3 regions of the Streptomyces sp. NPDC050121 genome follow, and region 3 is predicted to be linked to each of the others. Evidence: predicted binding sites of a transcription regulator. Region 3 holds the regulator's gene; each other region holds the start of a gene.

The links. The regulator HrcA, encoded in region 3, represses chaperone genes, less so after heat shock. The targets are predictions, from matches to a motif close to TTNGCACTCNGNNNNNCNGAGTGCNAA.
Positions count from the first base shown of each region.
Region 1: groL (chaperonin GroEL) is a predicted target of HrcA. The motif match lies at 4,064-4,090, and genes of this name have one in related genera.
Region 2: groES (co-chaperone GroES) is a predicted target of HrcA. The motif match lies at 2,247-2,273, and genes of this name have one in related genera.

Region 1 covers NZ_JBITJV010000019.1:128,745-138,011, forward strand. The annotation lists gene ACIBTS_RS27240 (Scr1 family TA system antitoxin-like transcriptional regulator) at 1-163, shown strand, start outside; gene ACIBTS_RS27245 (DUF397 domain-containing protein) at 147-353, shown strand; gene ACIBTS_RS27250 (hypothetical protein) at 632-1,465, shown strand; gene ACIBTS_RS27255 (Uma2 family endonuclease) at 1,525-2,196, shown strand; gene groL (chaperonin GroEL) at 2,280-3,902, opposite strand; gene ACIBTS_RS27265 (cold-shock protein) at 4,203-4,409, opposite strand; gene ACIBTS_RS27270 (MoaD/ThiS family protein) at 4,874-5,149, opposite strand; gene thrC (threonine synthase) at 5,219-6,517, opposite strand; SAM riboswitch class I at 6,536-6,674, opposite strand; gene ACIBTS_RS27280 (glucosyl-3-phosphoglycerate synthase) at 6,817-7,761, shown strand; gene ACIBTS_RS27285 (trehalose-6-phosphate synthase) at 7,883-9,267, shown strand, end outside.
Region 2 covers NZ_JBITJV010000018.1:183,920-193,186, reverse strand. The annotation lists partial or broken gene ACIBTS_RS26680 (methyltransferase domain-containing protein) at 1-215, opposite strand, end outside; gene ACIBTS_RS26675 (polysaccharide deacetylase family protein) at 399-1,367, shown strand; gene ACIBTS_RS26670 (polysaccharide deacetylase family protein) at 1,364-2,173, shown strand; gene groES (co-chaperone GroES) at 2,420-2,728, shown strand; gene groL (chaperonin GroEL) at 2,839-4,464, shown strand; gene ACIBTS_RS26655 (ester cyclase) at 4,577-5,284, opposite strand; gene ACIBTS_RS26650 (SDR family oxidoreductase) at 5,387-6,160, opposite strand; gene ACIBTS_RS26645 (MOSC domain-containing protein) at 6,257-6,925, opposite strand; gene ACIBTS_RS26640 (LysR family transcriptional regulator) at 7,007-7,972, shown strand; gene ACIBTS_RS26635 (WhiB family transcriptional regulator) at 8,037-8,366, opposite strand; gene ACIBTS_RS26630 (response regulator transcription factor) at 8,746-9,267, shown strand, end outside.
Region 3 covers NZ_JBITJV010000003.1:74,910-84,176, forward strand. The annotation lists gene ACIBTS_RS05170 (SpoIIE family protein phosphatase) at 1-1,314, shown strand, start outside; gene hemW (radical SAM family heme chaperone HemW) at 1,451-2,683, shown strand; gene ACIBTS_RS05180 (DUF3097 domain-containing protein) at 2,767-3,588, opposite strand; gene ACIBTS_RS05185 (MBL fold metallo-hydrolase) at 3,622-4,338, opposite strand; gene hrcA (heat-inducible transcriptional repressor HrcA) at 4,498-5,514, shown strand; gene dnaJ (molecular chaperone DnaJ) at 5,515-6,651, shown strand; gene ACIBTS_RS05200 (nitronate monooxygenase) at 6,783-7,910, shown strand; gene ACIBTS_RS05205 (16S rRNA (uracil(1498)-N(3))-methyltransferase) at 7,907-8,677, shown strand; gene ACIBTS_RS05210 (VOC family protein) at 8,694-9,086, shown strand; gene ACIBTS_RS05215 (hypothetical protein) at 9,160-9,267, shown strand, end outside.

The DNA.
Region 1 (9,267 bases), on a different contig from region 3:
CTACGAGGGGGCGCGCACCGGGCGACTGGATGACGACCCAGCCACTGTCGCCCAAATGAGGTTCGTATTCGACCTCCTTGTGGCCTCCGCGCTCTCACAGGAGAGGTCCCTGGCCCTGATCGAGAGGTTGGCGCAGGATTACGCCCATGAGGAACATCCCTGAGTTCGACCTGAGCACGGTCGTATGGATCAAGTCCAGCTACAGCGCCGGGGGCGGCAACGACTGCCTGGAAGTCGCCCCCGGCCACCCCACCCTCGTCCCCGTCCGGGACTCCAAAGCCCCCCTCGGCCCGAAGCTCGTGTTCCGGGTCGAGGCATGGTCGGCGTTCGTCGAAAACCTCAAGGACAGCTGATCCGCACCCGCCCCGAAGCTCAAGCGTCCAGCGTCGAGCCCTCTTTGCAAGGAACGGGTGGAGGGTCTCAACCCACCCTCCCACCCGGCGAGTTGACGCGGAGCGACCGACTTGCCACGGAAGGTCACCACGCTCTAGCGTGCGGTTAACGAAACAGCCCCCGCCGGTGCGCCAACACCTACGGGGGCTTGACCTACAAGATCGAATGAGAGCTTCGATCCGTGGCTGAAGCCAAGCTTAGTGTTGCCTCCCTCCCCGCGCACGCGGACCCGCACCCGATGGCCAATCCGGGTTACGGAAAGCGCGCCGCCCCGGGACAACTCCCCCGCACCAACCACGACTTCACGCACCTCCCGCCCCGCGAGGCGGCCATCGCCGCATACATCGACCGGCTCCCGGACGGCGCGGACATCTCCGTGAAGACGCTGGCCAAGACGACGCCGTACGGACAGTGCGCCCTCCGCACAGCCCTCAACCGCATCCAGCAGGCCGGGCATCTGAGGCGGGGTCGGGAACGGATGGAGACCGCCTCGGGCGAGTCCCATTGGATCACCCGAACGTGGTTCACCCGTACCGCGCGCGACGACGGCTGGTGGGCGACGTTCACACGAGGCGACGTACCGGAAAACGCGCCGGACCCCGAACCAGCCCGGCCCGCCACCCGCTCCCGAGCCCACATCCTCCTCGCCGCCCTCGGCCGCACGACCCCCGTCCTGTCCCTCTCCGCCGCCGACTGCGCGCAGCTCGCCCCGCTGGTGGAGGAGTGGTTCGCGCACGGAGCCACGGAGGAGACGCTCCGCACCGCCCTGACCTCCGGGCTGCCCACCCCCGTCCACAGCCCCGCAGCCCTGCTCCACCGCCGCCTGACGGACAAAATCCCGCCGCCACCGCCGCCACCGGCCCCGTCTCCGCCCCAACGGCTCCTGGAGTGCGCGGAGTGCAGGGTGCCTGGGCGTCCCGAAGCGCTGTCGGGGGGCGTGTGCCGCGGCTGCCGAGGCGAACGTGCACCCGCGTATCCCCACACGCCCCTCCCGGCCGCCGACGTTCACGCCCGCGCGGCCGGGATCCGTGCGGCAATGGCCGTACCGACACGAGAAAGGACACCTGTATGACCGCTCCTACCGTCCGACATCACCACACCAAGGCACGATGGAGGGGAGGAGGCGACGCCATGACCCCCAGCACCGCCGAACGCCCGCAGATGCCCTTCGAGGACTTCGAGGACCTTGTTGCAGCGGCACCCGAGCACGTACGGCTCGAATACGTCGACGGGCGGGTTCACACCAAGGACCCGCTCAGCGTTGAGGACTTCGAAGAGCTGGAGCGCAGGGCGCCGGAGACGGTCTATCTGGAGTACATCAACGGAAAACTAGAGGTCAAAGCGATGCCGGACGGCAACCACCGTTCGATCTACTCGTGGCTGGTGCGTCAGTTCCTGCTCCATCGCCCCGATCTCGATCTCGCACCCGAATCAGGAGTCAAGGCCGAGGCTTACCGCAAGGGACGTGCCCGCACCGACGCCGTACTCGCCCCCGTCGATCACTTCGTCGGGCACGGCGAGTGGTCCGACACCGACGGCATGCTGATGGCCTTGGAGATCACTTCCCACGACTGGGACACCAACCGACGCGACCGCATCGACAAGCCCGTCGGCTATGCGGAAGCCAACATTCCCGTCTACCTCCTTGTCGATCGGGACAACTGCACGGTCGTCGTGTACAGCGATCCCAAGGACGGCCGCTACCAGCAGATCGACTCCTCCCCCTGGGGCGCCACCGTCGAGCTTCCACCGCCCGTGAGTGTCACCCTCGACACTGAGCCCCTCAAGAAGTACGCCCGCTGAAACGCCCGAGGGCGGTACCCCCAGCCGTAGCTGGGGGTACCGCCCTCGGTCCGTAGGACAGTCGATCAACCGGAACCGGTCGATCAGAAGTCCATGTCACCGCCCGGCATGCCGCCGCCGGCCGGCGCGGCGGCCTTCTCCGGCTTGTCGGCGATGACGGCCTCGGTGGTGAGGAACAGCGCGGCGATGGAGGCCGCGTTCTGCAGGGCAGAGCGCGTCACCTTCGCCGGGTCGATGATGCCCTCGGCGATCATGTCGACGTACTCACCGGTCGCGGCGTTCAGGCCGTGACCGACCTGGAGGTTGCGGACCTTCTCCACGACGACGCCACCCTCGAGACCACCGTTGACGGCGATCTGCTTGAGCGGGGCCTCGAGCGCGATGCGGACGGCGTTGGCGCCGGTCGCCTCGTCACCCTCGAGCTCCAGCTTCTCGAAGACGGCGGAGGCCTGGATGAGCGCCACGCCACCACCGGCGACGATGCCCTCCTCGACGGCGGCCTTCGCGTTGCGGACGGCGTCCTCGATGCGGTGCTTGCGCTCCTTGAGCTCCACCTCGGTGGCGGCGCCGGCCTTGATGACCGCGACACCGCCGGCGAGCTTCGCCAGGCGCTCCTGCAGCTTCTCGCGGTCGTAGTCCGAGTCGCTGTTCTCGATCTCGGCGCGGATCTGGTTGACCCGACCGGCGACCTGGTCCGAGGAGCCGGAGCCGTCGACGATGGTGGTCTCGTCCTTGGTGATGACGACCTTGCGGGCCTTGCCCAGGAGGTCCAGGGAGGTGTTCTCGAGCTTGAGACCGACCTCCTCGGAGATGACCTCGCCACCGGTGAGGATGGCGATGTCGTTCAGCATCGCCTTGCGGCGGTCGCCGAAGCCCGGGGCCTTGACCGCGACGGACTTGAAGGTGCCGCGGATCTTGTTGACGACCAGGGTCGACAGGGCCTCGCCCTCGACGTCCTCGGCGATGATCAGCAGCGGCTTGCCCGACTGCATGACCTTCTCCAGGAGCGGGAGCAGGTCCTTGACGTTCGCGATCTTGGAGTTCGCGATCAGGATGTACGGGTCGTCGAGGACGGCCTCCATACGCTCCATGTCGGTGGCGAAGTACGCCGAGATGTAGCCCTTGTCGAAGCGCATGCCCTCGGTGAGCTCAAGCTCCAGACCGAAGGTCTGGGACTCCTCGACGGTGATGACGCCTTCCTTGCCGACCTTGTCCATCGCCTCGGCGATGAGCTCGCCGATCTGGGTGTCGGCGGCGGAGATGGAGGCCGTGGAAGCGATCTGCTCCTTGGTCTCGACATCCTTCGCCTGCTCCAGCAGGGCGCCGGAGACGGCCTCGACGGCCTTCTCGATGCCACGCTTGAGGGCCATCGGGTTGGCGCCGGCGGCTACGTTGCGCAGGCCCTCCTTGACCAGGGCCTGGGCGAGAACGGTCGCCGTGGTCGTACCGTCACCGGCGACGTCGTCCGTCTTCTTGGCGACTTCCTTGACCAGCTCGGCGCCGATCTTCTCGTACGGGTCCTCGAGCTCGATCTCCTTGGCGATGGAGACACCATCGTTGGTGATCGTGGGGGCGCCCCACTTCTTCTCGAGGACGACGTTGCGGCCCTTGGGGCCGAGCGTCACCTTCACGGCGTCCGCGAGCTGGTTCATGCCGCGCTCGAGGCCGCGCCGTGCCTCCTCGTCGAACGCGATGATCTTGGCCATGTGAAGTGGTCCTCCCGGACTGGGGTGGATTGCTCCGGACCGCGCTGGCGCCCGCGACGGACGGCTCGCCGACCTCGTGGTTCCTTGCCCCACCTGGCCTGCGGGCCTCACCGACCCGGTCCTCGTTGTCACTCTCACCTTCAGAGTGCTAACGCCAATGATTAGCACTCGACCCATGAGAGTGCAAGCGCCTCCCCGAGACTGGGACCCCTCCGGACACGACCGAAGGGCTCGTACCCCCAGGAGGTACGAGCCCTTCGATGACGTACAGAAGAACGACGCTGTCAGTCGGCGCGTGCTTCAGCCGGTCGCGAGACGGACCATGTCCGCCTGCGGCCCCTTCTGGCCCTGCGAGATCTCGAAATCGACCCGCTGACCCTCTTCCAGGGTGCGGTAGCCGTCCATCTGAATCGCGCTGTAGTGGACGAAAACATCCGCACCACCGTCGACCGCGATGAAGCCGTACCCCTTCTCCGCGTTGAACCACTTGACGGTGCCCTGAGCCATGCCTAACTCCCCTATTACTGGCCCTTGCACAGATCCACACTTCGCGGATCCGGGTCAGACCTCACCCCCCATTGGTTGGGGGCGTGCGCCGGAACGCGTCGACCGCGGCCGAATGTATCTGTCCAACTGCTGTCTGCAACAGGTCACTTGGACGAGAATTCTGGACGCATCGGGATCCGGAATGTGGCGAGAATTCGCCAGAATTCAGGGCAAGTCGGGCCCTGCAAAAGCCGCAAAAGCCACGAATGAGACGCGCACTTTGGCTGCTTCTCATCGGGTACTGGGCAGAAATCAAGAGCTCCGGTTCCATTGATCGGGACCCGGTTCCCCAACTGTACCGCGCTCAACCACACTGAATTGCCCCCTCCGCTTCTATCGCGGAGAGGGCAATTCGATGAACTCTCGGTAATCGCTGTTACCGACGGTTACTACCGGCGGGTACTGAACAGCGGTCAGCCGACCGATCAGCCACCGGCGACGGCCGGGATGATCGAGACGCCGGCGCCGTCCGGGGTCGCCGTCTCCAGGCCCTGCTCGAAGCGGACGTCGTCATCGTTCACGTACACGTTGACGAACCGCCGCAGCTTGCCCTGGTCGTCCAGAACCCGCGCGGCGATCCCGGTGTGGTTCTTCTCCAGGTCCGCGATGACCTCACCGAGGGTCGAGCCCTCGGCCTTCACCTCGGCCGCGCCACCGGTGTAGGTGCGCAGGATGGTGGGGATGCGGACGTTGACGCTCATGACGGGTGACCTCCGGTCGGGTACGGGCTTTCAGGGGCGCGGGCGGCCCGCAGACGAGCAACAAGCTGCTTACGCGAGACCAGCTTCGCGGAACGACTCCAGGTTGGGACGGATGGTCGCCGTGAGGCCCGTCCCCGCCACCGCGTCCAGCGTCTTCAGACCATCACCCGTGTTCAGCACGACAGTGGTCAGCGTCGGGTCCAGCAGCCCGTTCTCGATCAGCTTCCGCGTCACCCCGACGGTCACCCCGCCGGCGGTCTCCGCGAAGATCCCCTCGGTCCGGGCGAGCAGCCCGATCGCGTCGACGATCTGCTCGTCGTCGACGTCCTCCACCGCCCCGCCCGTCCGCCGGGCGATGTCGAGGACGTACGGACCGTCCGCCGGGTTGCCGATCGCCAGCGACTTGGCGATGGTGTTCGGCTTCTGCGGCCGGACCACGTCGTGCCCCGCCTTGTAGGCGACGGACACCGGGCTGCACCCCTCCGCCTGCGCGCCGAAGATCTTGTACGGCCTGTCCTCGACGAGGCCGAGCTTGATCAGCTCCTGCAGACCCTTGTCGATCTTCGTGAGCTGCGAACCGGAGGCGATCGGCACGACCAGCTGGTCCGGCAGCCGCCACCCGAGCTGCTCGCAGATCTCGTACGCCAGCGTCTTGGAACCCTCGGCGTAGTACGGCCGCAGGTTGACGTTGACGAAGCCCCAGCCCTCGCCCGCCGGGTCGCCGATGAGCTCGGAGCAGAAGCGGTTGACGTCGTCGTAGTTGCCCTCGATGCCGACGAGCTCGCCGCCGTAGATCGCGGCCATGACGACCTTGCCCTGCTCCAGGTCGTGCGGGATGAACACGCAGGAGCGGAAGCCGGCGCGGGCGGCGGCCGCGCCGACGGCGCCGGCCAGGTTGCCCGTGGAGGAGCAGGACAGAGTCGTGAAGCCGAAGGCGCGGGCGGCCTCGATGGCCTGGGCGACGACGCGGTCCTTGAAGGAGTGCGTCGGGTTGCCGGAGTCGTCCTTGACGAACAGCTTGCCGGCGTCGACGCCCAGCTCACGGGCGAGGTTGTCGGCCTTGACGAGCTTGGTCCAGCCCGGGTTGATGTTCGGCTTGTCCGCCACGTCGGCCGGGACGGGCAGCAGCGGCGCGTAGCGCCAGATGTTCGCGGGTCCCGCCTCGATGCGCTTGCGGAGCTCCTCCGTGTCGTAGGAGGAGAAGTCGTACGCGATCTCGAGCGGGCCGAAACACTCCTCGCAGGCGAAGACCGGGCCGAGGGGCACGCGGTGACCGCACTCGCGGCAGCTCAGCGCGGTGGCGGGGCCGAGGTCTACGGTGGAGGCGCCGGAATCGATGGATCCGGTTTCAATAGTCTGCGCAGCCATGTGAGGCGAGGCCCTTTCTCCTCATCTTCCTCACGACGCATCTCGTCGTGAGACGGATTTGGCACCTTCCCAAGCCGGGAGCCTCGCGTGAACGAGACCGGCTGGAGGGTTGCCGGGGCTTCATCGGGCCGTATCCCTCTGCCCCTCTGGATGAGCGGTATGAAGTTGTGGAGGGCGGGCCACCGAGGACATGCGATGGTCACCCGCGTTGTCCAAGACTGTAACCGACAACCTGGACAGTTGAGATAGTCGTCCGAACCGCGAGACAACCGCGGGACAACCGTGAGGAGCCGCAGACTGTGCTGGAAGAAGTCGAGCGCTGGCTGAGCACCCGCTCCTGGTCCGTGGCCGATCGCCCGCTGCACCGGATCCTGGCCGCGAAGCGGACCACGAACCAGTCGGTGTCGGTGGTGCTGCCCGCGCTGAACGAGGAGGAGACGGTCGGGGACATCGTCGCCGTCATCCGCCACGATCTCATGCATCAGGTTCCGCTCGTCGACGAGATCGTCGTCGTCGACTCGGGATCGACCGACCGTACGGCCGAGGTCGCGGCGGCGGCGGGCGCGCGGGTCGTGCACCGCGACGCGATCCTGCCCCGCATCCCCGCCGTGCCCGGCAAGGGCGAGGTGCTGTGGCGCTCGCTGCTGGTCACCACCGGGGACATCGTCTGTTTCATCGACGCCGACCTCAGGGAGTTCTCCTCGGACTTCGTCTCGGGGATCGTCGGCCCGCTGCTCACCGACCCGGACGTGGATCTCGTCAAGGGCATGTACGACCGTCCGCTCCGCGGTGCGGCCGGTCAGGGCGGAAGGGTCACCGAGCTGATGGCCCGCCCGCTGCTCAACATGCACTGGCCGCAGCTGGCCGGGTTCGTGCAGCCGCTCGGCGGCGAGTACGCGGCCCGGCGCAGCCTGCTGGAGCAGCTGCCCTTCCCCGTCGGCTACGGCGTGGAGCTGGGCATGCTGGTCGACGCCCTGCACCTGGTGGGGCTCGACGCCCTCGCGCAGGTGGACGTCGGGGTGCGAAAGCACCGCCACCAGGACGGGCAGGCCCTGGGCCGGATGGCGGCGGCGATCTACCGCACCGCGCAGCTGCGGCTGGCCCGCGGGCACATGATCCGCCCGGCCCTCACCCAGTTCGAGCGGAGCGGGGACGGCTTCGAGCCGCGCACGTACTCCGTGGACACCGAGGAACGGCCGCCGATGGCGGAGATCGTCGAGTACGCGACCCGCAAGGTCGCGTGACCCTCGCGCGGCAGGCGGGGCGGACGGGACGGGCGGGGCGGACGGGACAGTCCGTATACGGTCCTCGCACTGTGCGCGACCATACGTTTGAGCGTTTCCCGACCGGGCTAGGTTGAGGCGTATGGCTTCCACGCACGATGCTGCTGCTCGGGGTGCTCAGGTGCTGGTCGCGTCCAACCGCGGTCCGGTCTCCTACGAGGTGCGCGAGGACGGCTCGCTGCACGCGAAACGCGGTGGCGGCGGGCTGGTCTCCGGTCTGTCGGCCATCGGCCCCGACGCGGGCGCCCTCTGGGTGTGCTCGGCGCTCTCCGACGGCGACCGGGAGGCGGTCTCGCGCGGGGTCGGCGAGGAGGGCGTGCGGATGCTGCCCATCCCGGCCGACGTGCACGCCGACGCGTACAACGGCATCGCGAACTCGGTGCTCTGGTTCATCCACCACCTGCTCTACCAGACCCCGCTGGAGCCGGTCTTCGACGCGGAGTTCCGCCGCCAGTGGGCGTCGTACGAGGCCTACAACCGGGCGTTCGCCGAGGCGCTGGCGGAGGAGGCGGCGGACGGGGCGGCGGTCCTCGTCCAGGACTACCACCTGTGTCTGGTCCCCGGGATGCTCCGCGAGCTGCGCCCCGACCTGCGCATCGGTCACTTCTCGCACACCCCGTGGGCGCCGGTCGACTACTTCGGGATGCTGCCCGGGGACATCCGCGAGCAGTTGCTGCGGGGCATGCTCGGCGCGGACCGCCTGGGATTCCTCACCCGGCGCTGGGCGAACGCGTTCACCGCGTGCTGTACGGAGTTCGCCGGAGAGCTGGGGAGGACGCGGATCGGCGTGCACGGTCTCGGCGCGGACGCCGGCTTCCTGCGGGAGCGTTCGCACCGGCCGGACGTGGACGAACGCATGGCGGCCCTGCGCGAGGAGATCGGCGAGGGGCGCAGGACGATCGTGCGGGTCGACCGCACCGAGCTGTCCAAGAACATCGTGCGCGGGCTCCTCGCCTACCGGCAGCTGCTCGACGACCACCCCGAGTGGCGCGAGCGGGTCGTCCATGTCGCCTTCGCCTACCCCTCCCGGCAGGACCTCGCCGTCTACCGCGACTACATGGCGGAGGTACGGCGTCTGACGAAGGAGATCAACTCCGGCTACGGCACCGCCGGCTGGACCCCAGTGCTGCTGAACCTCGAGGACGACTTCGCCCGCTCCCTCGCCGCGTACCGGCTGGCCGACGTGGCCCTGGTGAACCCCATCCGGGACGGCATGAACCTGGTCGCCAAGGAGGTCCCGGTCGTCTCCGACCAGGGCTGCGCGCTGGTCCTGTCCCGGGAGGCGGGCGCGTACTGGGAGCTGGGCGAGGACGCGATCGTCGTCAACCCGTACGACATCCTGGAAACCGCCCGCGCCCTGCACGAGGGCCTGTCCATGAAGCCGGAGGAGCGGGCGGAACGCACCGAACGCCTCTCGGCGGCGGCAACCGCACTCCCTCCGGCCCAATGGTTCCTCGACCAGCTCAC
Region 2 (9,267 bases), on a different contig from region 3:
GGCGTGAAGAACATCCGCTCGGCGTCCTCGGCCCCGAACTTCGCCGCCGCCCGCTGGCGCAGCCGGGCCTGGCCCAGGGCCGCGGACACCAGGTCCGCGGGGTGCTCGCGGCGCAGCCGGGTGGCGACCGCGAGCTCGTCGGCGGGGGCGATGCCGCGCACGGCGTCGAGGAGGGCGCGGCCCTCGGGGGTGAGGAGGGGGGCGAGGTCGTTCACCGGGTCATTGTGGGCCAGTCGGTGGATGGTGCGCCTCCGGCGGCGGTGTCGGGCGAGGTTCCGGGGCGGTGACTGCGAGGATCCGGCGCCATGGGATCTGTCGTACAAAATGATGACAAGAGTGGCCGTTACGAGGCTGGTTGTCGCCGCACCGGAGCCGTGGAGGCGGGGCGCATCGGGCACATGAGGAGCACGCGGCGCACGAGGTGGACAAGGCGCACGGGGCTCCGCCTCACGGGCCTCCGGAGCGCGGCCGCGGTCCTCACCCTCGCCGCCGTCGCGACGGGCTGCGCGGGAGGCGGCGCGGGGACCGGTGGGGCAGGCAAGGGGATCCGCCCCGCGCCGGGCCAGCAGCCGGACCGGGCGGCGCCCCCCGCGGCCCCACCGGCCCGCGCCCTGCACACGTACGCCTCCCGGCTCCGCGCCGCCCAGCAGGCCCGGGTCGCCGCGGCGAAGCGCTGGGGGCTGAAGAAGGTCCCGCTGACGCCCCCGGCGCCGCCCGCCCACAAGCCGGAGATCACGGCCCGCGAGGGCTTCGAGGTGGACGACCAGGAGACGCTCGGCCTCCCCCCGGTCTTCACCACGATCCCGACCAACGACAGGGTCGTCTTCCTCACCATCGACGACGGCTCCGAGAAGGACCCGGCGTTCCTGCGCATGATGAGCGACCTGAAGATCCCGTACTCCGCCTTCCTCAGCGACTACCTGATCAAGGACGACTACGGCTACTTCAAGAAGATGCAGGGCACCGGGGTCGTACTGAACAACCACACGCTCCACCACCCGTACCTGCCGGGGCTGTCGTACCGGCAGCAGCAGCGCGAGATCTGCGGCATGCAGGACGTGATGGAGCGGCAGTACGGCAGACGCCCCACCCTGTTCCGCCCGCCCTACGGCAACTACAACCAGGACACCCTGCGCGCCGCCAAGTCGTGCGGCATCAGATACGCCCCCATCTGGGACGAGGAGGTCTTCGTCGACCACTGGGAGTACCGCGAGTGGGACCAGGACATCCACCCCGGCGACATCGTCCTGAGCCATTTCCGCGGTCGCGGCGACTGGAAGGGCACGATGCCCGACATGATCCGCCGGTTCCTCGACAAGATCACGGAGAAGGGGTACGCGGTGGCACGGCTGGAGGACTACCTGTGAGCCTCCGGTCCCTGACCGCCGGCGTCCTGGCACTCGCCCTGCTCACCGGCTGCGCCCAGTCCGTCGACCCGATCGAACGGCTGGGCAGGAAGGCCGCCGCCGGGGTCCGCCCACCCGGCCCGGCCGCCCAGGACCCGTACCGCCGTTGGGGTCTGACCTCCCCCCTGGCCCCCGCCCCGTCCCACCCGGCCGGCCGGCCCCTCGCGGGCAGCCCCGGCGCCGGCCTCCCACCGGTCGTCGACCACGTCCCGACCACCGACAAGGTCGTCTTCCTCACCTACGACGACGGCGCCGAACGCGACCCCCGCTTCGTCGACATGGTCCGCGAACTGCGTCTCCCGGTCAGCATGTTCCTGACGGACAGTGTGGTCGGCCCCGGCTACGGGCACTTCGCCCGCCTCCGCTCCGTCGGGGCGAACATCCAGAACCACACCCTGGACCACCCGGCCCTGCGCGGCCTGCCCTACGCCGGCCAGCGCGCCGAGATCTGCGGCCAGCAGGACAAGCTCCGCGCCCGCTTCGGCCTGCGCCCCCGCCTCTTCCGCCCGCCCTACGGCGCCTACGACACCACCACCCGCCGCGCCGCCGCCGACTGCGGCATCACGGCGATCGTCCTCTGGCGCGTCTCCATGGGTCCCGCCGACCTCGCCTACGCCCACGGCTCCCCCCGTCTGCGCCCCGGCGACATCATCGCCGTGGACCCCGACGAGACGACGGGCCCGAGCATGAGACAACGCACGGTGCGGCTGCTGCGACGGGTGCAGGAAGAGGGTCTGACGGTGGGCCGGTTGGAGGACTACGTGTGAGAGTTCTTCGCGGCGCCGGCGGGTCCGTCTCCGCCGAAGCGGGGGGTCCGGGGGCGACAGCCTCCAAACGCGATTGGCACTCGGCTTGACCGAGTGCTAATCGCGGTCATAGTCTCAGCTCTGGCACTCACCACTGGAGAGTGCCAACACAGCGACGGGCAGGTCCGGCACCCGCGACGACGGATCCACCTGGTCGCCACCTCAGACAGTTAACCCCGTGAGATCTCCGAAGGGGGAGGTCGGATCGTGACGACCACCAGCTCCAAGGTTGCCATCAAGCCGCTCGAGGACCGCATCGTGGTCCAGCCGCTCGACGCCGAGCAGACCACCGCCTCTGGCCTGGTCATCCCGGACACCGCGAAGGAGAAGCCCCAGGAGGGCGCCGTCCTCGCCGTGGGTCCGGGCCGCTTCGAGAACGGCGAGCGCCTGCCGCTCGACGTCAAGGTTGGCGACGTCGTCCTGTACAGCAAGTACGGCGGCACCGAGGTGAAGTACAACGGCGAGGAGTACCTCGTCCTCTCGGCTCGCGACGTGCTCGCGATCATCGAGAAGTAATTCACCCAGTTTTGCAGTGAACTGCGCCCCTGGCCCCCGCGACTTTGTGAAGCCGGGCGCTGGGGGCGCAGTTCGTTCCCCACGTTTTCCGAGAGGGCTGAACCGCTCCCATGGCGAAGATCCTGAAGTTCGACGAGGACGCCCGTCGCGCCCTCGAGCGCGGCGTCAACAAGCTTGCCGACACGGTCAAGGTGACGATCGGCCCCAAGGGCCGCAACGTCGTCATCGACAAGAAGTTCGGCGCCCCCACCATCACCAACGACGGTGTCACGATCGCCCGTGAGGTCGAGCTCGACGACCCGTACGAGAACCTCGGCGCGCAGCTGGTGAAGGAGGTGGCGACCAAGACCAACGACATCGCGGGCGACGGCACCACCACCGCCACCGTCCTGGCCCAGGCGCTCGTCCGCGAGGGCCTGAAGAACGTCGCCGCCGGCGCCTCCCCGGCCGCCCTGAAGAAGGGCATCGACGCCGCCGTCAAGGCGATCTCCGAGGACCTGCTGGCCACCGCCCGGCCGATCGACGAGAAGTCCGACATCGCCGCCGTCGCCGCCCTGTCCGCCCAGGACACGCAGGTCGGCGAGCTCATCGCCGAGGCGATGGACAAGGTCGGCAAGGACGGCGTCATCACCGTCGAGGAGTCCAACACCTTCGGTCTGGAGCTGGACTTCACCGAGGGCATGGCCTTCGACAAGGGCTACCTGTCGCCGTACTTCGTGACGGACCAGGAGCGCATGGAGGCCGTCCTGGAGGACCCCTACATCCTCATCAACCAGGGCAAGATCTCCTCCATCGCCGACCTGCTGCCGCTGCTGGAGAAGGTCATCCAGACCAACTCCTCCAAGCCGCTGCTGATCATCGCCGAGGACCTGGAGGGCGAGGCGCTCTCCACCCTCGTCGTCAACAAGATCCGCGGCACGTTCAACGCGGTCGCCGTGAAGGCCCCCGGCTTCGGTGACCGTCGCAAGGCGATGCTGCAGGACATGGCCGTCCTCACCGGCGCCACCGTCATCTCCGAGGAGGTCGGCCTCAAGCTCGACCAGGTCGGCATCGACGTGCTCGGCTCCGCCCGCCGCGTCACCGTCACCAAGGACGACACCACCCTCGTCGACGGCGCCGGCAACTCCGAGGACGTCGTGGGCCGCATCGCCCAGATCAAGGCCGAGATCGAGAACACCGACTCCGACTGGGACCGCGAGAAGCTCCAGGAGCGCCTCGCGAAGCTGGCCGGCGGCGTGTGCGTGATCAAGGTCGGCGCCGCCACCGAGGTGGAGCTGAAGGAGAAGAAGCACCGCCTGGAGGACGCCATCTCCGCGACCCGCGCCGCGGTCGAGGAGGGCATCGTCTCCGGTGGCGGTTCCGCGCTCGTCCACGCCGCCAAGGTGCTGGAGGGCGGCCTCGGCAAGACCGGCGACGAGGCGACCGGTGTCGCCGTCGTCCGCCGCGCCGTCGTCGAGCCGCTGCGCTGGATCGCCGAGAACGCCGGCCTGGAGGGCTATGTCATCACCTCCAAGGTCGCCGAGCTCGACAAGGGCCAGGGCTTCAACGCCGCCACCGGCGAGTACGGCGACCTGGTCAAGGCCGGCGTCATCGACCCGGTCAAGGTCACCCGCTCCGCCCTGGAGAACGCCGCCTCCATCGCCTCCCTCCTGCTGACGACCGAGACCCTGGTCGTCGAGAAGAAGGAAGAGGAAGAGCCGGCCGCCGCGGGCCACGGCCACGGCCACTCCCACTGAGGCGAGCAGCACCGAACAGCACGAAGAAGCCCCCGTTCCGGTCACGGAACGGGGGCTTCCCCCTTCGCGGGCGGTCTCTTCGCGGGCGGCCCCGTGACTTACGGCTCGGCTTTCACGTCTCCAGCGCGTCCAGCGCCCCCAGCTGCCCCATCAGCCCGAGCCGGTCGTACTGCCACCAGCCCTCGACGAGCTTTCCGTCCTCCCGGCACCGGAAGACGGTCGTCCCGGTCATCGTGACCTGCTTCCCCGTCGCCGGGAGCCCCATGAAGTCGCCCTTGTGGGTCCCGCGCCAGGTCCACCGGTTGCACACCCGGTCGCCCTGCCCGAACTGGTCTTCGACGGAGAAGGCGAAGTCGAAGCCGCCCCGCCACATCTCGACCTCCCGCCGCATCGCGTCCATGCCCATGGTGTCCTGCTCGTTGGCGGGATCGTGGTCGTGGTACTCCTCGGCGATCAGCCCGTCCAGCGGCGGCAGTTCACCCCGCGCGGCCACGGCCTCGAAGAACCGCCGCGCGGTCTCCGCATACAACTGCTCGTCCCGTACCACCTCGAGATCCGTGAACGTCGGCATCTCGTCGCACAGGGCCACCAGCTCCTGGAACACTTTGCCGGTCTCCGGAAGGTTCGAGTTCCGCATCGCCTCCTCGTACGACGGGAACTCCACGATCTCGATGAAGTGCGACGCGTCGGAACGGTCCTTGCCGACCACCGCGTGCGTCGCGGTTCGCTTCCCCTTGGTCTGTTCGACCCATGTGTCCATCAGCCGGTCCATCTCGTCGAACCGGCTGGTCCTGCAGTCGATGAGCTGTACGAACGTCATGGCGCAGCCTCCGGCCCCCCTGGGTCCGGTACCCCTCACGCCCATCTTCCCACCGGAGCGCCGACGCCACCTGCCCACCAGAGCGGTCCCCGCCGAGCCCGGTCACCGAGGCCCGTACTTGCGTCCCGTCTTCGAGCTGATCCCGCCCAGCAGCGACCGGGGCGTCACCTTCACCAGCCCCATCAGCGCCTTGTAGCGCGGGTCGGGAATCGACAGCGACTTCCCGCGCGCCAGATCGTCCAGCGCCGCCGCGACCAGCTTGTCCGCGTCCAGCCACATCCAGCCCGGGATGTTGTCCGTGCCCATCCCGGCCCGCTCGTGGAACTCCGTGCGCACGAACCCCGGGCACAGCGCCATCAGCCGCACCCCGCTGCCCGCCAGATCCTTCGCCGCACCCTGCGTGAACTGCACGACCCACGCCTTGGACGCCCCGTACGTCCCGCGCGGCACGAACGCCGCCACCGAGGCCACGTTGACCACGCCCCCTCGCCCGCGCTCCCGCATCGTCGTCGCCGCCGCGGACGTCAGCCGCAGCACCGCCTCGCAGTGCACCTTGAGCATCTTCAGCTCGTCGGCCATGGACACGTCGAGATAGCGGCCCTTGTTGCCGAAGCCCGCGTTGTTGATCAGCAGGTCGACGGGGTTCTTGCGGTCGTTGAGCCGGGCGGCCACCGTCTCGATGCCCTCGTCCGTCGCCAGGTCGGCCGTCAGCACCTCCGCCTCGATGCCGTGCCGGTCGTGCAACTCGGTCGCCTGCTCGCGCAGCCGCTTGGTGTCCCGTGCCACGAGGACGAGATCATGCCCGTCCGCCGCGAGTCTGCGTGCGAACGCGGCACCGATGCCCGCGGTCGAACCCGTAATGAGAGCCGTTGTCATGGCAGAAGCGTAATGACCCGGAGTGCCTCCGTCCGTTCTCTGCACGCGGCCTCCCGAACGTGAAGGCCCGGTGAGCGCCGGGCCCGTGACCTGGGCTCAGCCCCCGTGCTCCGCCGCGTACTTCCGGGCCGCGGCCAGTGACTCCGGATGCAGCGCCTCGCCCGCCGCGAGCAGCCGGGGCAGCAGCTCCCGGTGCGTGGTGACGGCCCGGAACTGCAGCGCCACCGTCACGTCGTGGTCCGGCCGGTGCACGATCTCCACCGGGTCCCCGGCGCGGATCTCACCCGGCGCGATCACCCGCAGATACGCCCCCGGCGCGCCGCGCTCGGTGAACCGCTTCACCCACCGCTGCTCGCCCAGGTGCCCCTGAAAGGTCATACAGGGGATGCGCCCGCAGGTGATCTCCAGTACGACACCGGATCCGATGCGCCAGCGCTCCCCGACCAGCGCGCCGGACACGTCGAGGCCCGCCGTCGTGAGGTTCTCGCCGAACGCCCCGTCGGCCAGGGGGCGGCCCAGCGCGCGTTCCCACTCGTCGAGGTCCTCGCGCGCCATCGCGTACACGGCCTGGTCGTCGCCGCCGTGGTGTTGTCTCTTGCACACCGCGTCCCCGGCCAGCCCGCTCCCGCCGATGCCCTTGGGGCCGGGCGCGGCCACCCGCACCGGCCCCTCCACCGGCCGTTTGTCGATCCCGGTCACGCCCTCCGGGTTGTCCGTGTACGGCACAGCCTTCGCACGGCCCAGGTTGACTGCCAGAAGTCTCATGCCGCCACGCTAAGCGACCGGATGTCAAAGCGTCGACCGATTATTCGCCGCCATGTCCAAGCTTCGCTTATGCTCGACGTCATGATCGAGGCCCGTCATCTCCGTGTCCTGCGCGCCGTGGCCGCCACCGGCTCGTTCTCGGCGGCCGGGCGCGAGCTGGGCTGCACCCAGCCGGCCGTCAGCCAGCAGATGAAGGCCCTGGAGGCGTCCGTCGGCACACCCCTGCTGGTCCGCAGCGGCCGCGAGATGCGCCTGACCCAGGCGGGCGAGGCTCTCGTCCGGCATGCGGCCGGCATCCTCTCCGGACTGACCGCCGCCGAGGAGGAGGTCGCCGCCATCGCGGGCCTGCGGGCCGGCCGGGTCCGCCTGGTCTCCTTCCCCAGCGGCAGCTCCACCCTCGTCCCGACCGCCCTCGCCGCCCTGCGTGCGGCCCACCCCGGCACCCGCGTCTCCCTGGAGGAGGCCGAGCCCCCGAGGTCGGTCGAACTGCTGCGCGAGGGCGACTGCGACATCGCCCTCGCCTTCCGCTACGAACGCACCACGGGCAACGGCGGCGGTGGGGCAGGGAAAGCCGGGAAAGCCGCGGAAGCCAGGGAAGCCGGCGAAGGCGAGTGGGACGACCTGGTCGTACGGCCGCTGCTGACGGACCGGCTGGTCGCTCTCGTCCCCGAAGGCCACCGCCTCGCGCGCACCGGCGCCCGGGGGTCCGTCGCCATCGGCGACCTCGCGGCCGAGCCGTGGATCGCCGGCTGCCCGCGCTGCCGCGGCCAGCTCGTCCAGGTGTGCGAGAACGCGGGCTTCACGCCCCGTATCGACTTCGCGACCGACGACTACCCGGCGGTGGTCGGCCTGGTGGGCGCCGGCCTCGGCGTCGCCGTCCTGCCCCAGCTCGCGATCGACTCCGTACGGCCCCGGGGCGCCCGCGCGGTGACGCTGGAACCGCCGGTGCGGCGGGAGATCGTCGCGCTCACCCTGCCCGACCTGGCCCAGGTGCCGGCCGTGACGGCCACGCTGGAGCAGCTGGGACGGGCCGCGGCGCGCCAGTAGGGCAGCGCCCCAGAACGAAGCGGAGGGCACGCGCGCGTGCCCTCCGCTCTGAAGAAACGTTCCTTCATGTGTTCGACGAGGCGTCTCTCGCGCCGGAGGACGCCGATACCAGGCGGTTGCGCGCCCGCCCCATGAGCTCCTCGCGCTCGTCCTCGGTCAACCCGCCCCAGACGCCGTACGGCTCGCGTACCGCCAGCGCGTGCGCTGCGCACTGCGCACGGACCGGGCACCTCATGCAGACCTCCTTGGCCGAGTTCTCTCGAGCGCTCCGAGCCGCCCCGCGCTCACCCTCCGGATGGAAGAAGAGCGAACTGTCCACCCCGCGGCAGGCAGCCAGCAGCTGCCAGTCCCACAGGTCGGCGTTCGGTCCGGGAAGGCGGGAGAAATCTGCCATTGCGTGACCCCTTGTAGCCGTTCTGAGCGGATACGGTGCCCACGACCGTACAACTACGATCTAAGGAGATGAAAATATGACTCATTGCGAATCTAGCCTCAGACACCAGTAAAAGGGAAGAAATAGGTCTGAATGGGGCATGGGTTGTGATGAAAGCTTGAGGGTCCGTGTGGCTGTCTCCTCTGTGTCCGCGCCCTCACGTAGAGTGCCGAAGAATGCACGCAGCCCCGTAACTCTTTCGAGTGACCGTCGTTGAGAGTGCGGTGGCGGTTGAAAACACAAACGCTCGGGCAGGCGTCCGAGACGGTCGACCGCACAGGTGACGATTCGTACCAGCCTGGAGGCACAAGGTGACGCGCATCAGCTGCGGAGGGCGGCCATGACTTCCGTCCTCGTCTGCGACGACTCCCCGCTTGCCCGAGAGGCGCTCCGCCGCGCGGTCGCGACCGTGCCCGGCGTCGAGCGCGTGACGACGGCGGCCAACGGCGAGGAAGTCCTCCGCCGCTGGGGTGCCGACCGCTCGGACCTGATTCTGATGGACGTACGCATGCCCGGACTGGGCGGCGTCGAGACCGTACGGCGGCTGCTGTCCGCCGACCCCGGCGCACGCATCATCATGCTGACCGTCGCCGAGGACCTGGACGGCGTCGCCCTCGCGGTCGCCGCCGGCGCCCGCGGCTACCTGCACAAGGACGCCTCGCGTGCGGAACTGCGCGCGACCGTCACCCAGGCCCTCGCCGACCCGACGTGGCGGCTCGCCCCGCGCCGGCTGCGCTCGGCCGAGATGGGCGCGGCGCCCACGCTCACCGCGCGTGAGATCCAGGTCCTCGAAGGCATGAGTCACGGCCGCTCCAACGCGGAGATCGGTCGCGAGCTGTTCCTCTCCGAGGACACCGTCAAG
Region 3 (9,267 bases):
CCGGTCGGCCGCCGGGACCGGGAGTGGCTCAACCGGGGCGCGCTGTCCTTCCTCGCCGAGGCCTCGGATCTGCTCGCCGGACAGCTCGACGAGGACCTGGTGGCCGCGCTGACCGGACAGTTGCTCGTGCCGCGGCTCGCCGACTGGTGCGCGGTGTGGCTGGAGGACGAGGTCAGCGGGCGCGGCGAGTGGACCGGCGGGCCGGGGCCGCGGCTGGCCCGCGTCTGGCACGGCAGCGAGAACCTCATCGAGGACCTGCGCCGGGCCCTGGAGAAGGACCCGCCGTGTCCGCCGTGTCCGCCGGACGGCGGCCCGCGCTCCGGACCCGAACTGTTTCCCTGGCCCGGCGCGGCGCTCGGCGGCCCGGGCGCGGCCCTCGCGTACCGGCTGATCGCGGGCGGCCGTCCGCTGGGCACCCTGGTCATCGGGCGGGCCGGGCTGCTCGTCTTCCCCGACGAGGTCACCGGGCTCGTCGAGGACCTGGGCCGGCGGGTGGCGCTCGCCATCGGCGCGGCCCGCCAGTACGCCCGCCAGGTCACCATCAGTGCCGTACTGCAGCGCGGGCTGCTGCCCGGCGCGGTCGCGGAGATCCCCGGGGTGCGCAGTGCCCTGGTCTACGAGCCGCGTGAACAGGGCGGCCCGAGCGGCGACTTCTACGACCTGTTTCCGGCGGGCGACGGCCGCTGGTGCTTCGCGATCGGCGACGTCCAGGGCAAGGGCCCGGAGGCGGCCGTCGTCATCGGCCTGGCCCGGCCCTGGCTGCGGCTGCTGGCCCGCGAGGGGTACGGCGTCGCCGACGTCCTGGACCGCCTCAACCAGCTCCTCCTCGACGACGCGACGGAGGCCGCCGACGCCGCCGCCCGCGCCTTCGTCGGCCCCGCCGGACCGGGCGACGGCCCGCAGACCCGCTTCCTCTCCCTCCTCTACGGCGAACTGGCCCCCTTCGAGGGCGGCGTCCGCTGCACCCTCGCCTCCGCCGGACACCCGCTGCCGCTGCTGCTGGGCCCGGACGGCTCGGTCGCCACGGCCGCGCACCCGCAGACGCTGCTCGGGGTCATCGAGGACGTCACGTACACCAGCGACAGCCTGGAGCTGCGGACCGGGGACAGCCTGCTGTGCGTCACCGACGGGGTGACGGAGCGGCGCTCGGGCTCCCGCCAGTTCGACGACGAGGACGGACTGGCCGTCGCGCTCGCGGGCTGCGCCGGCCTGGACGCCGAGCTGATCGCGGAACGTATCCGACAACTGGTGCACGAGTTCGGGGACCTACCCCCGGAGGACGACCTGGCCCTACTGGTCCTCCAGGCCGAGTAGGCGGGGCAGGGCGGGGCAGGGCGGGGCAGGGGGGGCGAAGCAGGGCGGGGCCGGTCGGCAGGCGGAGTGTGACGGGAGCGTGGGTGAGGGGGCGGAGGCGTCCGGGGTCTGTGTGGGGGTGCGGGACAATGGGCGTATGCCTTCCGCACTCCCCGATGGCGAACCGGTCCCCGGCGACGGCGCGCTTCCGGCGCACGCGCTCGCCGGCGCCGCCGACCGTCCCCTCGGGTTCTATCTGCACGTCCCTTACTGCGCGACCCGCTGCGGCTACTGCGACTTCAACACCTACACCGCCACCGAGCTGCGCGGCACCGGCGGTGTCCTCGCCTCCCGCGACAACTACGCCGACACCCTGATCGACGAGGTCCGTCTCGCCCGCAAGGTCCTCGGCGACGACCCGCGCGAGGTCCGCACGGTCTTCGTCGGCGGCGGCACACCGACGCTGCTGGCCGCGTCCGACCTCGTACGGATGCTGGGCGCGATCCGCGACGAGTTCGGCCTCGCGGCGGACGCGGAGGTGACGACGGAGGCGAACCCGGAGTCCGTCGACCCCGCCTATCTCGCCACTCTCCGCGAGGGCGGTTTCAACCGGATCTCCTTCGGGATGCAGAGCGCGAAGCAGCATGTGCTGAAGGTTCTCGACCGCACGCACACCCCCGGCCGGCCCGAGGCGTGCGTGGCGGAGGCGCGGGCCGCGGGCTTCGACCATGTCAACCTGGACCTGATCTATGGCACCCCGGGCGAGTCGGACGACGACTGGCGGGCCTCGCTGGACGCGGCGCTGGGCGCGGGCCCCGACCACGTCTCGGCGTACGCGCTGATCGTCGAGGAGGGCACGCAGCTCGCCCGTCGGATCCGCCGCGGCGAGGTCCCGATGACCGACGACGACGTACACGCCGACCGCTACCTGATCGCGGACGAGGTGATGTCGGCCGCGGGCTACGACTGGTACGAGGTCTCCAACTGGGCCACCTCCGAGGCGGGCCGCTGTCTGCACAACGAGCTGTACTGGCGGGGCGCCGACTGGTGGGGGGCGGGGCCGGGGGCGCACTCGCACGTCGGCGGGGTCCGCTGGTGGAACGTGAAGCATCCGGGGGCGTACGCGGCTGCTCTCGCGGGCGGCCGCTCGCCGGGCGCCGGACGTGAGCTTCTGTCCGACGAGGACCGGCGCGTGGAGCGGGTCCTGCTGGAGCTGCGGCTGAGGGATGGGGTTCCGCTGGCGCTGCTGCGGGAGGCCGGGCTCGCGGCCGCAGGCCGGGCGCTCACGGACGGCCTGCTGCAGCAGGGGCCGTACGACGAGGGGCGGGCGGCACTGACCCTGCGGGGCCGGTTGCTGGCGGACGCGGTGGTACGGGACCTGGTCGACTAGCACCCGCCCTGAACCGGGGCGGTTGCGCGCCTGTTCTGGGCCGGGGTGGTTGCGAAATGTGTTGAGGTGTTGAGGTGGGGCCGTTACGGGGTCTGCTCGGCCGGGGTCGTGACGAAATCGATCAGTTCCTCCACCCTGCCGAGCAGCTCCGGTTCCAGGTCCTTGTACGAGGTCACCCGTTTCAGGATGGCCTGCCACACCGCCCCAGTGTTGTCCGACGGCCAGCCGAGGGCCCGGCACACGCCTGTCTTCCAGTCCTGGCCGTGGGGGATCCGTGGCCAGCCGGCGATGCCCAGGGACGCCGGCTTCACCGCCTCCCAGACGTCGATGTACGGGTGGCCGACGACCAGGGCGTGTTCGCTCGTGACCGACCGGGCGATGCGCCACTCCTTCGTGCCGGGCACGAGGTGGTCCACGAGGACTCCCAGCCTGGCGTCCGGGCCGGGGGCGAACTCGGCGACGATCGACGGCAGGTCGTCCACGCCCTCCAGGTACTCCACGACCACGCCCTCGACGCGCAGGTCGTCGCCCCACACCTTCTCGACCAGCTCGGCGTCGTGCCGGCCCTCGACGTAGATGCGCCCGGCGCGGGCGACCCGCGCGCGTGCGCCCGGTACCGCGACCGAACCGGAGGCGGTACGGGTGGGACGTACGGGCCCGGAGGACGGCGGTCTCACGAGGGTCACCACCCGGCCCTCCAGCAGGAAGCCGCGCGGCTCCAGCGGGAACACCCGGTGCTTGCCGAAGCGGTCCTCCAGGGTGACCGTGCCCGCCTCGCAGCGGATCACCGCGCCGCAGAACCCGGTGCCGGGCTCCTCCACCACCAGGCCGGGCTCCGCCGGGACCTCGGGGACGGGCTTCGGCTTCTTCCAGGGAGGGGTCAGGTCGGCGGAGTACTGGCGCATTCGGATGACGATAGGAGAAGCCGCGAGACGGGTTTACGGCGACACGCCGAACCGGGCCGCCAGCGCGTCCCGCTGCGCCCGCACGAACGCCGCGTCCACCACCGCCCCGTGACCGGGCACGTACAGCGCGTCCTCACCACCCAGCCGCAGCAGCCGGTCGAGGGCGTCGGGCCAGCGGGAGGGGACGGCGTCCGGCCCGGCCTGCGGCTCGCCGGACTCCTCGACCAGGTCGCCGCAGAAGACGACCTCGGGTTCGCCGGGGACGAAGACCGCCAGGTCGTGCGCGGTGTGGCCGGGCCCGACGTTCGCCAGCAGCACCTGCCGGCCGCCGCCCAGGTCGAGCGTCCACTCGCCGGAGACGAGGTGCCGGGGCCGCACGAGCGCGTCCGAGGCCTCCGCGGCCGCCGACTCGTCCAGGCCGTTGCGCAGTGCGTCCGCCCGCAGCTCCTTACCCGGCACGGTGTCCACGCCCACCGCCCCGAAGACCTCCGCGCCCGCGAACGCCGCCGCGCCGAAGACATGGTCGAAGTGGGGGTGGGTGAGCGCGAGATGGGTCACACGTCCGCCAGTGAGCTCCTCGGCCTGCGCCCGCAGCCGCACCCCCTCCGCGAGACTGGATCCCGCGTCGATCATCAGCGCCGCGCCCGCCCCCACGACCAGCCCCGCCGTGCAGTCCCAGCCCGGCAGCCGGCACCGCCCGACCCCGGCCGCGACCCGCTCCCACCCGAGCTCTTCCCAAGTCACCGTCATACCGCGACGCTAGCCCTACGACGCTGCACCGGGGCCGACCTTGCCCCCGGTGTACCCCACAGCCGTACACTGGGCCGGGGAACGCTGGCACTCGGATGTGAAGAGTGCCAGGCGAGGCGCCCAGGGGACTGGGGGACGACTGCTGGAGGTGTGCGCGCAATGCTGAGTGAACGCAGGCTCCAGGTGCTGCGCGCCATCGTCCAGGACTATGTCGGCACCGAGGAGCCCGTGGGGTCGAAGGCGCTCACCGAGCGGCACAGCCTCGGCGTGTCCCCGGCGACGGTCCGCAACGACATGGCCGCCCTGGAGGACGAGGGGTACATCGCCCAGCCGCACACCAGTGCGGGGCGCATCCCCACGGACAAGGGCTACCGGCTGTTCGTCGACAAGCTGGCCGGCGTCAAGCCGATGACCGGTCCGGAGCGGCGGGCCATCCAGAACTTCCTCGACGGCGCCGTCGATCTCGACGACGTCGTGGCGCGGACGGTGCGGCTGCTGGCGCAGCTCACCCGGCAGGTCGCCGTTGTGCAGTACCCGTCCCTGACCCGTTCGACCGTGCGGCACGTGGAGCTTCTCTCGCTCGCACCCGCGCGTCTGATGCTCGTGCTGATCACGGACACCGGGCGGGTCGAGCAGCGGCTGGTGGACTGCCCGGCGCCCTTCGGGGAGACCTCGCTGGCGGATCTGCGCGCGCGGCTCAACAGCAAGGTCGCGGGCCGCCGGTTCTCCGACGTGCCGCGTCTGGTGGAGGACCTGCCGGACGCCTTCGAGGCCGACGACCGCGGTACGGTCACGACGGTGCTCTCCACCCTGCTGGAGACGCTCGTCGAGGAGAACGAGGAGCGGCTGATGATCGGCGGGACCGCCAATCTCACCCGCTTCGGACATGACTTTCCCCTCACCATCCGGCCCGTCCTGGAGGCCCTGGAGGAGCAGGTCGTGCTCCTCAAACTCCTTGGCGAGGCGGGGGATTCGGGCATGACCGTACGCATCGGTCACGAGAACGCCTACGAGGGACTCAACTCCACTTCGGTGGTGTCGGTCGGCTACGGTTCGGGCGGCGAGGCAGTCGCCAAACTCGGCGTGGTCGGACCGACCCGCATGGATTACCCGGGAACGATGGGAGCGGTACGAGCGGTGGCACGGTACGTCGGACAGATCCTGGCGGAGTCGTAAGTGGCCACGGACTACTACGCCGTCCTCGGCGTGCGCCGCGATGCGTCGCAGGAAGAGATCAAGAAGGCCTTCCGGCGGCTCGCGCGCGAGCTGCACCCGGACGTCAACCCGGATCCGAAGACCCAGGAGCGGTTCAAGGAGATCAACGCCGCCTACGAGGTGTTGTCGGATCCGCAGAAGAAGCAGGTCTACGACCTCGGCGGCGACCCGCTGTCCCAGTCGGGCGGCGGTGGCGCGGGCGGCTTCGGCGCCGGTGGCTTCGGGAACTTCTCCGACATCATGGACGCGTTCTTCGGCACGGCGTCCCAGCGGGGCCCGAGGTCGCGGACGCGGCGCGGTCAGGACGCGATGATCCGGCTGGAGGTGGACCTGGAAGAGGCTGCCTTCGGCACCACGAAGGACATCCAGGTCGACACGGCGATCGTCTGCGCCACCTGCAGCGGTGAGGGCGCGGCGCCGGGGACCACCGCCCAGACTTGTGACATGTGCCGCGGTCGCGGTGAGGTGTCGCAGGTGACACGGTCCTTCCTGGGCCAGGTCATGACGTCCCGGCCCTGCCCGCAGTGCCAGGGCTTCGGCACCGTGGTCCCCACTCCCTGTCCGGAGTGCGCGGGCGACGGCCGCGTGCGGTCCCGTCGCACGCTGACGGTCAAGATCCCGGCCGGTGTCGACAACGGCACCCGGATCCAGCTCGCGGGCGAGGGCGAGGTCGGCCCCGGCGGCGGTCCCGCCGGCGACCTGTACGTCGAGATCCACGAGCTGCCGCACAACATGTTCCAGCGGCGCGGCGACGACCTGCACTGCACGGTGACGCTCCCGATGACGGCGGCGGCCCTCGGCACGAAGGTGCCGCTGGAGACGCTGGACGGGCTGGAGGAGGTCGACATCCGGCCCGGCACCCAGTCCGGGCAGTCGATCCCGCTGCACGGCCGGGGCGTCACGCATCTGCGGGGCGGCGGGCGCGGCGATCTGATCGTCCACGTCGAGGTGCAGACGCCGACGAAGCTGGATCCCGAGCAGGAGCGGCTGCTGCGCGAGCTGGCCAAGCTGCGCGGCGAGGAGCGGCCCACCGGGCAGTTCCAGCCCGGTCAGCAGGGTCTGTTCTCGCGGCTGAAGGACGCGTTCAACGGGCGCTGAGGCCCCGCGCGCACGCTGAGCAGTCCCGGAAGGGCACCCTCCACGGGTGTCCTTCCGGCATGTCTGCCAGAGGCCTGTGCCAACCGGCGGTCGGATTCGGACTTGTTCAAAGGACGTGACAACATGCCGTCATGTCCTCCGCACTGACCGATCTCTTCCCGCACCCGATCGTGCAGGCCCCCATGGCGGGCGGCGTCTCCGTCCCGAAGCTCGCCGCCGCCGTGGCCGAGGCCGGCGGGCTCGGCTTCCTGGCCGCCGGGTACAAGACGGCCGACGGCGTGTACCAGGAGATCAAGCAGCTGCGGAGTCTCACCGCCCGCCCCTTCGGCGTGAACCTCTTCATGCCGCAGCCCGAGTATCCCGGTGCAAGCACCGGCTCCACTGGAGCGGCTGTCGCCGCGCCCCCTGCTGCCGGCGCCGTCGAGGTCTACGCCCACCAGCTGGCCGGCGAGGCCGCCTGGTACGAGACGGAGCTCGGCGACCCCGACAGCGGACGCGACGACGGCTACGACGCCAAGCTGGCCGTGCTGCTGGACAACCCGGTGCCGGTGGTGTCCTTCCACTTCGGCGTGCCCGGACCCGAGGTACTTCAGGCCCTGCGGCGCGCGGGAACCTTCACCCTCGTCACGGCGACCACCGTCGAGGAGGCCCTCGCGGTGGAGCGGGCCGGCGCAGACGCGGTGATCGTGCAGGGCGTGGAGGCCGGCGGCCACCAGGGCACCCACCGGGACATCCCGGAGAACGACGGCTCTGGCATCGGGCTGCTCTCCCTGATCGCCCAGGTCCGCGAGTCCGTGAGCCTGCCGATCGTCGCCGCCGGCGGCCTCATGCGCGGCAGCCAGATCGCCGCGGTCCTCGCGGCCGGCGCGAGCGCCGCCCAGCTGGGCACCGCGTTCCTCGCCACCGCCGAGTCCGGCGCGCACGCCGTGCACAAGCAGGCGCTGACCAACCCCCTCTTCGTGCGCACCGAGCTGACCCGTGCCTTCTCCGGCCGCCCGGCCCGCGGCCTGGTCAACCGCTTCCTGCGCGAGCACGGCCCGTACGCGCCCGCCGCCTACCCGGAGGTCCACCACCTCACCTCGCCGCTGCGCAAGGCGGCCGCCAAGGCGGGCGACGCGCAGGGCATGGCGCTGTGGGCGGGACAGGGCCACCGGCTGGCCCGGGAGCTGCCCGCCGGGCGGCTGGTGGAGGTACTGGCGGCCGAACTCGCCGCGGCGCGGACAGCGTTGTCGGAGTTCGGGGACGGCGGCGCGGCATGACCGCGCCCGTCTTCGTCGTCGACGAACTGCCGGGCGGCGGGCAGGGCGGTCGAAGTGGGCAGGGCGGTCGGTTCGTCCTGGACGGTCCCGAAGGCCGGCACGCCGTCTCCGTGAAGCGGCTGCGGGCCGGCGAGGAGATCGTCCTCACCGACGGCGCCGGGCGCTGGGCGCCGGGCGAGGTCGTCGCCGCCGAGGGCAAGGACCAGCTGGTCGTGAGCCTCGGTGAGGTGACCGAGGAGCCCGCCGAGGAGCCCCGGATCACCGTCGTGCAGGCCCTGCCCAAGGGCGACCGCGGTGAGCTGGCCGTCGAGACGATGACCGAGACCGGCGTCGACGCGATCGTGCCGTGGGCGGCCTCGCGCTGCATCACACAGTGGAAGGGCGACCGCGGAGCGAAGGCGCTCGCCAAGTGGCGGGCCACCGCCCGCGAGGCCGGCAAGCAGTCCCGCCGGGTCCGCTTCCCCGAGGTCGCCGAGGCGGCGACGACCAGGCAGGTGGCGGAGCTTGTGGCCCGCGCCGACTTCGCCGCCGTCCTGCACGAGGACCGCGACTACGGCAGCGGGCCGCTCGCGACGGCCGAACTCCCGTCCTCCGGTGAGATCGTGCTGGTCGTCGGCCCCGAAGGCGGTGTCTCGCCACAGGAGTTGGCCGTGTTCGAGGAGGCGGGTGCGAAGGCGTACCGGCTGGGTCGTACCGTGTTGCGTACGTCGACCGCCGGGACGGCCGCGACCGCCCTGCTGCTGGGTCGCACCGGCCGCTGGTCCTGAACACCGGGGGGATTTCGTGGAACTCGCCCAAGTGCGGCTCCTCGTCACCGACTTCGCCGCGTGCTACCGGTTCTACGCCGAGGTCCTCGGCCTCAGGCCGCAGTCGGAGGCGGCGAACGGGCCGTACGAGAAGTTCAGTCCCGCGACCGGCTCGGCGGGGATCGCCCTTCAGGACCGGGCGATGATGGCCGAGGTCCTCGGTGAACTGGGCGACGCGACGGCGGGCCACCGCTCGCTGGTGGTGCTGCGCGTCGACGATCTGGACGTCTACTGCGCGCAGCTCACCGCCCGCGGCGCGACCCTGCTGCACGGCCCGGCTCCGATGACCGACCGCATGCGCGTCGCCCATCTGAAGGACCCGGAGGGCAACCTGGTGGAACTTCAGGAGTGGCTGCTGCTGCGCGGCTGAGTTCCATGGGGTCGGCGTAGAACGGCTGTATGAGGTCTTCCGCGGGGCCTGCCCGAGTGGCACGCTGCCCTCCATGGGGGCTTTGAGGCGGATTTGGCTACTCCCGGTCGTGGTCGTCGTGGCGGGCGCCGCCGTGGCGTGCGAGCCGGGCGGGCTGAGCGCCATGTCCGTGGCGTACACC